One region of the Lysinibacillus sp. FSL M8-0355 genome, then DNA from elsewhere that is predicted to be linked to it. Evidence: a T-box and tRNA genes for the amino acid it is inferred to sense, from the RefSeq annotation. Region 1 holds a T-box; the other regions hold tRNA genes.
The links. The T-box of region 1 lies ahead of ileS (isoleucine--tRNA ligase). A T-box ahead of a tRNA ligase gene usually reads a tRNA of that ligase, here a tRNA-Ile.

Region 1 (4,135 bases):
TCCTTTTACGGCAACAATGAGTTCACTTAAAGGTTGCTTAACCTTCATTCCCTGACTATTGCGAATGCTGCGTCCAAGTTCCACTACTGTTAAAACCATTGCCATTTCTTGTTCAAGCTTGACATCCACTAATTGTTCGTCACATGCTGGGTAGTTCTCCAGATGAACACTTTTCCCACATAATTGACGGTAGATGTCTTCAGCAATAAATGGCGTAAACGGTGCTACCAATTGACAAATAGATGTAAGCACTTCATAAAGCGTACTAAATGCACCTCGTTTATCTGCTGTCAGTCCATTTGCCCAAAATCTAGCTCGTGAACGGCGAATATACCAATTGCTTAACTCCTCTACCAACTGAGCAATTTCTCGTGTAGCCTGTGTAAATTGATAATCATCCATGAACGTTGTGACAAGTTGGATAGTGTGATGGAGACGAGACAAAATCCAATGATCTAGAGGTGATCGACTCCCTTTATTTGTAGCATCATACGTAAAGCCATCGATATGGGCATACATTGCATAAAATTTAAACGTATTGTCAAGTGTATCCACTAGTTTCGATTTCGCATCTAAGATAATTTTCTTAGAAAAACGCTTCGGATTCCAAGGGGAGCTGTCGACTAAAAATGCCCACCGTAAAGCATCCGCTCCATATTGCTCGATTAATTCAACAGGCTCTAAAGCATTACCTTTACTTTTTGACATCTTCTGCCCATGCTCATCTAAGACATGCCCTAACGATAGAACATTTTTATAAGGTGGCTTGCCTGTAAATAACGTCGATACCGCTAATAAGCTATAGAAAAAGCCTCTTGTTTGGTCGATTCCCTCAATGACGACATCTGCAGGGAACTGCTGACGAAAAGTCGTGACATCTTCAAAAGGATAATGCTGCTGGGCAAATGGCATCGAGCCACTGTCAAACCAAACATCAATAACTTCTGGCGTCCGCTTCATGTCTCCTTGACAGACAGGACATGTACAGACAATGTCATCAATAAATGGTTTATGAAGCTCTAAATTTTCATCGAAAGCCCCTTTAGCTAATTTTCTTAATGCTGCAACACTACTTGGAGCCACCTCATGAGCACACTCCCGACAAACCCAGACATTCAATGGTGTACCCCAGTAACGATTACGGCTAATATTCCAATCCACTAAATTTTCTAGGAAGTTGCCAAATCGACCGTCCTTAATATGACCTGGATACCATGTCACTTGCTGATTATTTTGTAAAAGCTGCTCCTTTAATGCTGACATCTTGATAAACCAGCTATCTGTTGCGTAGTACAGCAAAGGTGAATCACAGCGCCAGCAATGTGGGTAGCTATGCTCATATTTCTCTTTAGCAAATAGAAGTTTTTTTGCCGCTAGCATTTTAATGATATCAACATCACAATCTTTTACAAAGCGTCCGACAAGCTCAGACACAGCTTCTGTATAACAGCCTTTTAAATCAACTACATTGACAAAGGACAAACCATGGTACTGTACTGTTTTATAATCGTCCTCTCCATAGGCTGGAGCAATGTGCACAATTCCTGTTCCACTATGCTCCGTCACGTAATCCGCCATAACGACAACTTGCCCTTTTTCGACCGTTACATAAGAAAATGGTGGTTGATAGGAAACACCCGCAAACTCTTGCCCATCATGCTCACTTAGTACTTCGATAGGCTCTGTAAAAACCTTTTCTACCAGTGATTTAGCGAGGATGTATATGTTATTCTCATGCTTTACACGTACATATTGAAGAGATGGATTCATAGCCAAGGCTACATTAGCAGGTAATGTCCAAGGCGTCGTTGTCCAGCCTAAGAAATATTCGTCGCGATCCCGAAGCTTAAACATCGCTGTAACGGATAAGTCTTTGACATCCTTATACCCCTGTGCTACCTCATGTGAACTTAAGGATGTTTGGCAGCTAGGGCAATAAGGTGAAACACGATGCCCTTTATATAAAAGTTGTTCCTTGTGTACATGGCTTAAAATATGCCACACAGATTCGATATAATCATTGCTTAGTGTCAGATAAGGATTATCCATATCAAGCCAGTAGCCAAGCTGCTCGGTAAAGGTACGCCATTTTTGCTCATAGGTAAAAACGCTCTTTTTACATGCCTGAATAAATCGCTCTACCCCGTAATTCTCAATTTCCTGCTTCCCAGAGATGCCTAATGCCTTTTCTACTCCTAATTCCACAGGCAATCCATGTGTATCCCAGCCTGCTTTTCGTTCAACGAGATAGCCTTGCATCGTTTTATAGCGTGCCACAACATCTTTAATTGTTCTGCCAAAAGCATGACCAACATGTGGTAAACCATTCGCTGTTGGCGGTCCCTCGTAAAATACAAAGGGCTGCTGTCCAGCACGATTGTTGATGGACTTTGCCAAGGTTCCTTCTTGCGCCCACAACGCACGAATCCTTGTTTCTCGTTCAACCACTGTTTCCTTCTTTTGTTCTTCCTGCATATGAGTTCCTCCTATACAATCCATTTTGTATAAAAGGCATACAAAAAACCCCGTCCCAAGGAAAGGGACGGGGTTAACCGCGAATACCACCCTAATTCTATTGACACAATGGTCAATAGCGCTCAGCAACGTACAATCATACGTGTTCTTTTTAACGGTAGACACCCGGATTGGCTTACTCTATTCAGCCAATCTTCTCAGAGAGGATTTTCATGTAACACCTGCACACCGACTTCCACCAAATGTCGGCTCTCTGTAGAACAAAATGAAACACTACTCTTTCTCATCAACGAATTTGTATGCTTTTATTGTCACTCATCGTAACAAATTACCAATTGTCTGTCAACAGTGGACAACCTTAAAAAATTTCGTTGAGACAAGTGACAATACTTTGATGGAGAGTCATATATTAAGATTGCGGATTGGTTTGAATAAAGCTCTTCAGCAATATTTTGACATTAAATAGCCCGATATAAAAGTTTACTTCATCCAATTGCCCCTTTAATGTGGCTACTGTTGACAGTGTTTGCTGCAATATTTGGATGATTTCATTTTTCCAACATAGCGAAAATCAGGACTAACAACCTTTCCTCCTCATCATGAATAAATACATAAGCAGGTTGTAAATAGAAAAACCAAAGTGCATGTAACATAGCGACATAGGCTGATCCATTCATTTTAGGATTTTTCACTAGTTCATCAATAGCATCCGATACATGTGCCACACTATGTGCCCATCCTTTGCCAGGTACATAGCTTCTTACATCCTTTTCAGATGATATGTAAGTTCATAACTTCGTTTGACAAGCCTCATGCTATCCTTAGATAAAAAAATATCTGTGTAGATCCCTAGCTAAAATAAGTACGAGCAATAAGATTGTAAACGAGTGAGTAAAAAACCCAATCAGATTCCTTTGAATAATAAATGGTTTAAGCTTTAATCCCAAAGTTCAATGAAGCAACGATGATTCAGCAAATTTTTTCTAAAATCCATTCATAAAAGCTGCCCTAAATCCATGTATCTCGTAGCTCACTTCAGTAGAACCGATATGTGCTAGCATGGCATGCAAAACCTGCTGTTGATGCTCTTGCTGCCAAGTAGCCTGACCCTTTTTCAATGCCATTAATCTAGCCTTTAATTCATCTTCCTTCAATACAACTGGCTAATTCCACTTTGCTTATTCATTGTGATACTCCGTACTACTTTCTCGGTATAGCCCATCCAGCTTCCATCCATTATAAAAACGGACATAGGTCAATTCCTTTTGCCAATTATCTAGGTGCACAATCACCTTGCTGCTCCAAGGGAAAGTGGCTGCATAAACCCGACCTCTGCGTACCTCAGCTATGTCATCCGCTACACCAAGAAGTGTAGAAGGTGCATTCGCATTATACATTAAATAATGCTGTCGATCTGAACTGATCTCAAGTTCTTCCATGACCTCCTGATGAAAAACAATCACTTGCTCATTTGCCTGATGAAGTGAATAGATGAGAGCTCCCCCAAATAGCACCATCAATGAAGCCACAATGAGTACATGCTTTTTCTTTAATCCTATGTAAAACGCCCACTGCTTTTCCTTATTGTATAAATGAATATATATTGCTAGACTTATTGGCCATAAAAATAATAACTGCCAACAAAGGACAACCCAAAAAA
Region 2 (4,135 bases), 1.1 Mb from region 1:
TCAGCTGGGAGAGCATCTGCCTTACAAGCAGAGGGTCGGCGGTTCGAGCCCGTCATCCTCCACCATATGCCGGTTTAGCTCAGCAGGTAGAGCAACTGACTTGTAATCAGTAGGTCGTGGGTTCGATTCCTATAGCCGGCACCATTTTTAGAGCCATTAGCTCAGTTGGTAGAGCATCTGACTTTTAATCAGAGGGTCGAAGGTTCGAGTCCTTCATGGCTCACCATTTTTAAATAATAATAAGCGGGTGTGGCGGAATTGGCAGACGCACTAGACTTAGGATCTAGCGCCGCAAGGCGTGGGGGTTCGACTCCCTTCACCCGCACCATTATTTCATTGCCAGATAAAAAAACTTATGCACATGCGGAAGTAGTTCAGTGGTAGAACACCACCTTGCCAAGGTGGGGGTCGCGAGTTCGAACCTCGTCTTCCGCTCCAAATGTGCCGGGGTGGCGGAACTGGCAGACGCACAGGACTTAAAATCCTGCGGTAGGTGACTACCGTACCGGTTCGATTCCGGTCCTCGGCACCATTTTTAATGCGCCCGTAGCTCAATTGGATAGAGCGTCTGACTACGGATCAGAAGGTTATGGGTTCGACTCCTGTCGGGCGCGCCAAAAAGAACGGGAAGTAGCTCAGCTTGGTAGAGCACTTGGTTTGGGACCAAGGGGTCGCAGGTTCGAATCCTGTCTTCCCGACCATTTCCAAAGAAATTATGGGGCCTTAGCTCAGCTGGGAGAGCGCCTGCCTTGCACGCAGGAGGTCAGCGGTTCGATCCCGCTAGGCTCCACCACCATAATAAATTAACCAGTATAAAGATCCTGGCGGCGTAGCTCAGCTGGCTAGAGCGTACGGTTCATACCCGTAAGGTCGGGGGTTCGATCCCCTCTGCCGCCATCTTAAAGGACCTTTAGCTCAGTTGGTTAGAGCAGACGGCTCATAACCGTCCGGTCGCAGGTTCGAGTCCTGCAAGGTCCACCATTTATATATTGCAACGGAGGTATACCCAAGTCTGGCTGAAGGGATCGGTCTTGAAAACCGACAGGCGGGTAACACCGCGCGGGGGTTCGAATCCCTCTACCTCCTCCAGTTTTAAATCTTTATAAATGGTGCTTTAAAAACTCGAAACAGTATAAAATTATCGCGGGGTGGAGCAGTGGTAGCTCGTCGGGCTCATAACCCGAAGGTCGTTGGTTCAAATCCGGCCCCCGCAACCAAATGGTCCCGTGGTGTAGCGGTTAACATGCCTGCCTGTCACGCAGGAGATCGCCGGTTCGATCCCGGTCGGGACCGCCATTATTTTCATAAGAAGATATGATAAGCAAAAGAAAATAAGCTTAGCATGGACGAAATGGGTCAGTAGCTCAGTTGGTAGAGCATTAGATTGAAGCTCTAAGTGTCGGCGGTTCGATTCCGTCCTGACCCACCATTTATGCGGGTGTAGTTTAATGGTAAAACCTCAGCCTTCCAAGCTGATGTCGTGGGTTCGATTCCCATCACCCGCTCCAAGGGCCTATAGCTCAGCTGGTTAGAGCGCACGCCTGATAAGCGTGAGGTCGATGGTTCGAGTCCATTTAGGCCCATTATTATTCCGAAGTAGCTCAGTTGGTAGTAGCACCTGACTGTTAATCAGGTTGTCGCAGGTTCGAGTCCTGCCTTCGGAGCCATTTTTATGTGGGGAAGTACTCAAGAGGCTGAAGAGGCGCCCCTGCTAAGGGTGTAGGTCGGGTAACCGGCGCGAGGGTTCAAATCCCTCCTTCTCCGCCATTGGCCCGTTGGTCAAGTGGTTAAGACACCGCCCTTTCACGGCGGTAACACGGGTTCGAATCCCGTACGGGTCATACTAAGTGCAGTAGATGAATTACATCTACTGCACTTTTTAATTGATTTGATAACATAGTTACTATAAAAATGAAGCCTTCACAGAACATCGAATCTGTGAAGGCTTGTTAATTATATAGGAAGTTAAGAAATTTTTCTCTCTTTTCCGTAGGGGATCATAAACGCATAACAAGGAACTTAGACAAATGTAAGTTCTGTATTGTATAATTTTGTATTTTGGAGCTAGATGGACTAAGCTAATGATAGAGGAGGGATAGGAATGAATGAAAAATTAAAGTGGGTGCACAATCAGCTGGACAAAGCAAATGAAGGAACAGCTTTACTGCCATATTTTACATTGGAACAAGTAAAGAAAGTGGGGCAATTCCTACGTACATATGAGCAATTTGAAAAGACACCTCTCCATCATCTTGATTCACTTGCTTCATGGATGGGTGTAGAAAAAATCTTGGTAAAAGACGAATCCTATCGATTTGGCTTAAACGCATTTAAAGTATTAGGCGGAGTTTATGCAATTGCGCAGTATGTTGCCAATAGACTCCAGAAAAATATAGAGGAACTATCGTTTGAACAATTAAAATCATCAGAAGTAAAAGCGCAGGTAGGAAATTTAACCTTTATTTCAACAACAGATGGTAACCATGGTCGTGGTGTGGCATGGGCGGCTCGTGAACTAGGGTATCAAGCGCGAATATATATGCCAGCTGGCAGTGCCGATGAACGTTTACAGCATATTAAAAAAGAAGGAGCCTATGCTGAAATAACGACAATGAATTATGATGAAACCGTGCGTTATACCTCGCAGCTAGCACAAGAAAATGGCTGGGTCCTGATTCAGGATACGATGTGGGATGGCTACGAAGAAATACCATTATGGATTATGCAAGGCTACACAACACTTGTACATGAAATCGTTGAACAGATGCAGCAAGCTCCGACACATGTATTTTTACAAGCTGGTGTTGGGTCATTTGCAGGGGCAGTAGTAGCTTTTTTACAACAATATTATGAGCAGGATATTACATTTGTGTTAGTTGAGCCACATGTTGCTAATTGTTATTATGAGAGCTTTAAGGCAGGTACTGAGCAATATGTAACTGTTGGTGGAGAGATGAAAACCATAATGGCAGGCCTTGCTTGCGGTGAACCTAATCCACAGGCTTGGCAACTTTTAAAAGCCCATATAAAAATAAGCATCTCCTGTGGGGAAGAAATAGCAGCAACAGGAATGCGCGTTCTTGCAAATCCATTGGCTTCAGACTCACGTATTATAGCAGGAGAATCAGGAGCGGCTCCGTTTGGTTGCTTTTATGAATTAATGACTAATGAACACTACAAAGATTTAATACTCGACCTACAGCTAGACGAACATGCGAGGGTGTTGTTTATTAATACAGAGGGTGACACAGATAAAAAGAATTATCATCACATAGTGTGGCATGGGAAATATGCGAATCAATGAACAGTAAGATAGCTGGATCATTTTTAAACTACCAAAACAATGCAGAAGAAACGAACTATTGCGAAATAAGAGTATCTCGCGATAGTTTATTTTTTCCTTGCTTATTTTACGATTGTAAAAGACCTTATTAGTGAATAGTAATATGGGCAATTTTAAAAGCACCATAATCATCTATTGTAACAGTATAGGTCTTATAGCAATCATAGAATTGATAATTTTCTTATGCATCATAAAAATCACACGTTTCGTTCATATCCACATAGTATTGACCATTTGAAAATTGTACATCTAATACCCCATTGTTTTAAATAGAAGTAATATGTAATTTCATTCTCTAATTCTTGATAAGCTGAACTGCCAAGTGCAAGCATATCAGCAATCCAATAAAAATCACCCTCATTGAGTGCCATCTCATAATACAAACGGAATGCTTACACGAATTGACCAGCTAGTATAGCGTCTGCTTCGTTAGTGGATTCTGTTTCAATAATAGATAGTTGACTGTTTTCATAAACATTCGCAACAGCACGAACTTCATTTGCTGAAAGTGGCTTAGCAATCCATCCAAATTGGTCAAGCATACTGTAAAGAGGGATGGAGAAGGCAAAGTTAGTACTTGTTTTGTATGACTCTTATGGTGACAATTTGGGCACTTCATCCTATCACGTTCCTGTGAAATATTTATTATTCATATCGGCTTATAAAAACTCGGATTATAGATTTTTATGAAATTATATATTCTGAAAGGCTGATTATAGTTCGATTAATATTTTTTATTTTGTCTTGACCTTAACGTTGCGTCAAAGTTTACAGTAGCATTAAAGGAGGTGA
Region 3 (4,135 bases), 1.2 Mb from region 1:
AAGCTGTTCAGGCCGCTAGAGCAAAAGTCGGTCATACTGTAAAAATCGAAGTGGAAATTGAAACAAAGGACCAGCTAGAAGAAGCCATCATTGCTGGAGCAGATATTATTATGTTTGATAACCGTAGTCCAGAAGAAATACGAGCATGGCTTCTCACTGTCCCTTCTTCTATTGTGACAGAGGCATCAGGAGGCATCACACTTGAAAATTTAAAGGCCTATGCACAATCAGGTGTTCAGTTTATTTCACTTGGTTCATTAACGCATTCCGTTAAAGCCTTTGACATTAGTGCACTCGTTCAAATGAAAGGAGATCATTCCCTTGTCCATAACTAGTTTATTACAACAAACGACACTACTTCCAGAGCATTACCGGGCATTATCCGTAAAGGAAATGGAATCTCGTATTTTATCAATAAAGCAAAAATTAGGATCTAAACTATTTATACCAGGACATCATTATCAAAAAGATGAAGTCATTCAATTTGCAGATGCAACTGGTGATTCCCTACAGTTAGCTCAATTATCTGCCGCAAACAAAGAAGCTGAGCATATTGTATTTTGCGGTGTGCATTTTATGGCTGAAACTGCTGATATGCTGACAACGAAACAGCAACATGTCTATTTACCAGATATGCGTGCAGGTTGTTCAATGGCTGATATGGCTGATATTTATCAAACAGAACAAGCATGGCCGATTCTTCAGCAACTCTTTGGTGATACAATTATCCCGCTAACTTATGTCAATTCAACTGCTGCCATTAAAGCCTTTACGGGAAGACATGGTGGTGCCTGTGTCACTTCATCGAATGCTAAGGAGCTTGTTCAATGGGCATTTACACAAAAACAGCGTATTTTCTTTTTACCTGACCAACATTTAGGAAGAAATACTGCCTATGATTTAGGTATTCCACTTAAAAATATGGCTGTTTGGAATCCCCATAAGAATATGCTTGAAACAAATGAGCCGCTTGAGAACATTCAGGTTATTCTATGGAAAGGTCATTGCTCTGTACATGAAGGATTTACGGTTCACCATACGGAGGTTGTTCGCAAAGAACATCCAACTATGCAAATTATTGTTCACCCTGAATGCAGTCGTGAAGTTGTAGCAGCTGCCGATGATGCAGGTTCCACAAAATACATCATTGAGACAATCAATCGTGCACCAAGCGGATCGGCATGGGCTATTGGAACAGAAATGAACCTTGTCAATCGCATAATGAAGCAGCATCTAGATAAACATATTATCTCTTTAAATGAAAATTTTTGTCCTTGCTTAACAATGAATCGCATTGACCTTCCCCATCTGTTGTGGAGCTTAGAAAGTATTGAGCAGGGGCAACCACATAACCGTATCCAAGTAGATGAATATACTACAGCTGAAGCACTTAGCTCTCTCGAAAGAATGCTAGCACGAGGATAATTAGGTTGCTTTAAAAGCAGAGATGGTGTAAAAAAACGTCTCTGCTTTTTATGTTCATATAACATCTATTTTGAATAGCTTAAACAACTGCCATTTTCAAATGCATCATCATTGATCCAATCAAAGAATATCCATCTATTGCTGAAATTGACATGGCTTTATGCTCTATGCTACTGTCGATTTGGAGGTGAAAATAAATGGCTTTTCAATCGAAAAATATTTTTATCAATTTACCAGTGAAAGATCTAAACAAATCCATCAACTTCTTTAAGGAACTAGGTTTTGAGTTCAATCAACAATTTAGCGATGAGACTACAGCCTCAATGATTATTAGTGAAAATATCTTCGCATTAATGATGGTGGAAGAACGATTCAAAGGGTTTAGTAAGAAGGAAATTACAAATACTACTACGTCTGCAGAAGCAATTTTATGTCTATCTGCTGAAAATCGAGAGCAAGTAGATCAATTAGTAAATAAGGCACTGGCCTCCGGTGGTAAATCTTATAGTGAACCCCAAGATCATGGGTTTATGTATGGCTGGGGATTTCAGGATGTAGATGGGCATATCTGGGAAGTAGTTTATATGGATGAAAATGCATTGAATCAAGAGTGATATTTATATCTATGAATATGAAAAAACAGTAGATGCGTATGCATTTACTGTTTTTTAGTATGACCCGTACGGGATTCGAACCCGTGTTACCGCCGTGAAAGGGCGGTGTCTTAACCACTTGACCAACGGGCCAATGGCGGAGAAGGAGGGATTTGAACCCTCGCGCCGGTTACCCGACCTACACCCTTAGCAGGGGCGCCTCTTCAGCCTCTTGAGTACTTCCCCACATAAAAATGGCTCCGAAGGCAGGACTCGAACCTGCGACAACCTGATTAACAGTCAGGTGCTACTACCAACTGAGCTACTTCGGAATAATAATGGGCCTAAATGGACTCGAACCATCGACCTCACGCTTATCAGGCGTGCGCTCTAACCAGCTGAGCTATAGGCCCTTGGAGCGGGTGATGGGAATCGAACCCACGACATCAGCTTGGAAGGCTGAGGTTTTACCATTAAACTACACCCGCATAAATGGTGGGTCAGGACGGAATCGAACCGCCGACACTTAGAGCTTCAATCTAATGCTCTACCAACTGAGCTACTGACCCATTTCGTCCATGCTAAGCTTATTTTCTTTTGCTTATCATATCTTCTTATGAAAATAATGGCGGTCCCGACCGGGATCGAACCGGCGATCTCCTGCGTGACAGGCAGGCATGTTAACCGCTACACCACGGGACCATTTGGTTGCGGGGGCCGGATTTGAACCAACGACCTTCGGGTTATGAGCCCGACGAGCTACCACTGCTCCACCCCGCGATAATTTTATACTGTTTCGAGTTTTTAAAGCACCATTTATAAAGATTTAAAACTGGAGGAGGTAGAGGGATTCGAACCCCCGCGCGGTGTTACCCGCCTGTCGGTTTTCAAGACCGATCCCTTCAGCCAGACTTGGGTATACCTCCGTTGCAATATATAAATGGTGGACCTTGCAGGACTCGAACCTGCGACCGGACGGTTATGAGCCGTCTGCTCTAACCAACTGAGCTAAAGGTCCTTTAAGATGGCGGCAGAGGGGATCGAACCCCCGACCTTACGGGTATGAACCGTACGCTCTAGCCAGCTGAGCTACGCCGCCAGGATCTTTATACTGGTTAATTTATTATGGTGGTGGAGCCTAGCGGGATCGAACCGCTGACCTCCTGCGTGCAAGGCAGGCGCTCTCCCAGCTGAGCTAAGGCCCCATAATTTCTTTGGAAATGGTCGGGAAGACAGGATTCGAACCTGCGACCCCTTGGTCCCAAACCAAGTGCTCTACCAAGCTGAGCTACTTCCCGTTCTTTTTGGCGCGCCCGACAGGAGTCGAACCCATAACCTTCTGATCCGTAGTCAGACGCTCTATCCAATTGAGCTACGGGCGCATTAAAAATGGTGCCGAGGACCGGAATCGAACCGGTACGGTAGTCACCTACCGCAGGATTTTAAGTCCTGTGCGTCTGCCAGTTCCGCCACCCCGGCACATTTGGAGCGGAAGACGAGGTTCGAACTCGCGACCCCCACCTTGGCAAGGTGGTGTTCTACCACTGAACTACTTCCGCATGTGCATAAGTTTTTTTATCTGGCAATGAAATAATGGTGCGGGTGAAGGGAGTCGAACCCCCACGCCTTGCGGCGCTAGATCCTAAGTCTAGTGCGTCTGCCAATTCCGCCACACCCGCTTATTATTATTTAAAAATGGTGAGCCATGAAGGACTCGAACCTTCGACCCTCTGATTAAAAGTCAGATGCTCTACCAACTGAGCTAATGGCTCTAAAAATGGTGCCGGCTATAGGAATCGAACCCACGACCTACTGATTACAAGTCAGTTGCTCTACCTGCTGAGCTAAACCGGCATATGGTGGAGGATGACGGGCTCGAACCGCCGACCCTCTGCTTGTAAGGCAGATGCTCTCCCAGCTGAGCTAATCCTCCTGGGTATTATGCCTAGCGACGTCCTACTCTCACAGGGGGAAGCCCCCAACTACCATCGGCGCTAAAGAGCTTAACTTCCGTGTTCGGTATGGGAACGGGTGTGACCTCTTTGCCATCATCACTAGACTATGGTCGACCTTCAATACACGGCGTATTACTGCGTCAGCTGCTCTCGTTCAATCAG

Region 2: it encodes a tRNA-Ile, which carries the amino acid that the T-box ahead of ileS (isoleucine--tRNA ligase) is inferred to sense. The anticodon was not compared.
Region 3: it encodes a tRNA-Ile, which carries the amino acid that the T-box ahead of ileS (isoleucine--tRNA ligase) is inferred to sense. The anticodon was not compared.

The regions. Positions count from the first base shown of each region.
Region 1 covers NZ_JBBPAI010000001.1:2,559,108-2,563,242, forward strand. The annotation lists gene ileS (isoleucine--tRNA ligase) at 1-2,475, opposite strand, end outside; T-box leader at 2,536-2,774, opposite strand; gene MKY46_RS12550 (DUF2785 domain-containing protein) at 3,024-3,200, opposite strand; gene MKY46_RS12555 (hypothetical protein) at 3,459-3,599, opposite strand; gene MKY46_RS12560 (hypothetical protein) at 3,654-4,135, opposite strand, start outside.
Region 2 covers NZ_JBBPAI010000001.1:3,703,121-3,707,255, reverse strand. The annotation lists tRNA gene MKY46_RS18055 (tRNA-Val) at 1-65, shown strand, start outside; tRNA gene MKY46_RS18050 (tRNA-Thr) at 69-144, shown strand; tRNA gene MKY46_RS18045 (tRNA-Lys) at 151-226, shown strand; tRNA gene MKY46_RS18040 (tRNA-Leu) at 244-328, shown strand; tRNA gene MKY46_RS18035 (tRNA-Gly) at 364-438, shown strand; tRNA gene MKY46_RS18030 (tRNA-Leu) at 444-532, shown strand; tRNA gene MKY46_RS18025 (tRNA-Arg) at 541-617, shown strand; tRNA gene MKY46_RS18020 (tRNA-Pro) at 625-701, shown strand; tRNA gene MKY46_RS18015 (tRNA-Ala) at 718-793, shown strand; tRNA gene MKY46_RS18010 (tRNA-Met) at 824-897, shown strand; tRNA gene MKY46_RS18005 (tRNA-Ile) at 905-981, shown strand; tRNA gene MKY46_RS18000 (tRNA-Ser) at 997-1,089, shown strand; tRNA gene MKY46_RS17995 (tRNA-Met) at 1,143-1,217, shown strand; tRNA gene MKY46_RS17990 (tRNA-Asp) at 1,221-1,296, shown strand; tRNA gene MKY46_RS17985 (tRNA-Phe) at 1,354-1,429, shown strand; tRNA gene MKY46_RS17980 (tRNA-Gly) at 1,435-1,508, shown strand; tRNA gene MKY46_RS17975 (tRNA-Ile) at 1,510-1,583, shown strand; tRNA gene MKY46_RS17970 (tRNA-Asn) at 1,591-1,667, shown strand; tRNA gene MKY46_RS17965 (tRNA-Ser) at 1,677-1,767, shown strand; tRNA gene MKY46_RS17960 (tRNA-Glu) at 1,770-1,841, shown strand; gene MKY46_RS17955 (diaminopropionate ammonia-lyase) at 2,102-3,304, shown strand.
Region 3 covers NZ_JBBPAI010000001.1:3,710,970-3,715,104, forward strand. The annotation lists gene nadC (carboxylating nicotinate-nucleotide diphosphorylase) at 1-335, shown strand, start outside; gene nadA (quinolinate synthase NadA) at 322-1,425, shown strand; gene MKY46_RS18085 (VOC family protein) at 1,623-2,039, shown strand; tRNA gene MKY46_RS18090 (tRNA-Glu) at 2,100-2,171, opposite strand; tRNA gene MKY46_RS18095 (tRNA-Ser) at 2,174-2,264, opposite strand; tRNA gene MKY46_RS18100 (tRNA-Asn) at 2,274-2,350, opposite strand; tRNA gene MKY46_RS18105 (tRNA-Ile) at 2,358-2,431, opposite strand; tRNA gene MKY46_RS18110 (tRNA-Gly) at 2,433-2,506, opposite strand; tRNA gene MKY46_RS18115 (tRNA-Phe) at 2,512-2,587, opposite strand; tRNA gene MKY46_RS18120 (tRNA-Asp) at 2,645-2,720, opposite strand; tRNA gene MKY46_RS18125 (tRNA-Met) at 2,724-2,798, opposite strand; tRNA gene MKY46_RS18130 (tRNA-Ser) at 2,852-2,944, opposite strand; tRNA gene MKY46_RS18135 (tRNA-Ile) at 2,960-3,036, opposite strand; tRNA gene MKY46_RS18140 (tRNA-Met) at 3,044-3,117, opposite strand; tRNA gene MKY46_RS18145 (tRNA-Ala) at 3,148-3,223, opposite strand; tRNA gene MKY46_RS18150 (tRNA-Pro) at 3,240-3,316, opposite strand; tRNA gene MKY46_RS18155 (tRNA-Arg) at 3,324-3,400, opposite strand; tRNA gene MKY46_RS18160 (tRNA-Leu) at 3,409-3,497, opposite strand; tRNA gene MKY46_RS18165 (tRNA-Gly) at 3,503-3,577, opposite strand; tRNA gene MKY46_RS18170 (tRNA-Leu) at 3,613-3,697, opposite strand; tRNA gene MKY46_RS18175 (tRNA-Lys) at 3,715-3,790, opposite strand; tRNA gene MKY46_RS18180 (tRNA-Thr) at 3,797-3,872, opposite strand; tRNA gene MKY46_RS18185 (tRNA-Val) at 3,876-3,951, opposite strand; rRNA gene rrf (5S ribosomal RNA) at 3,962-4,077, opposite strand.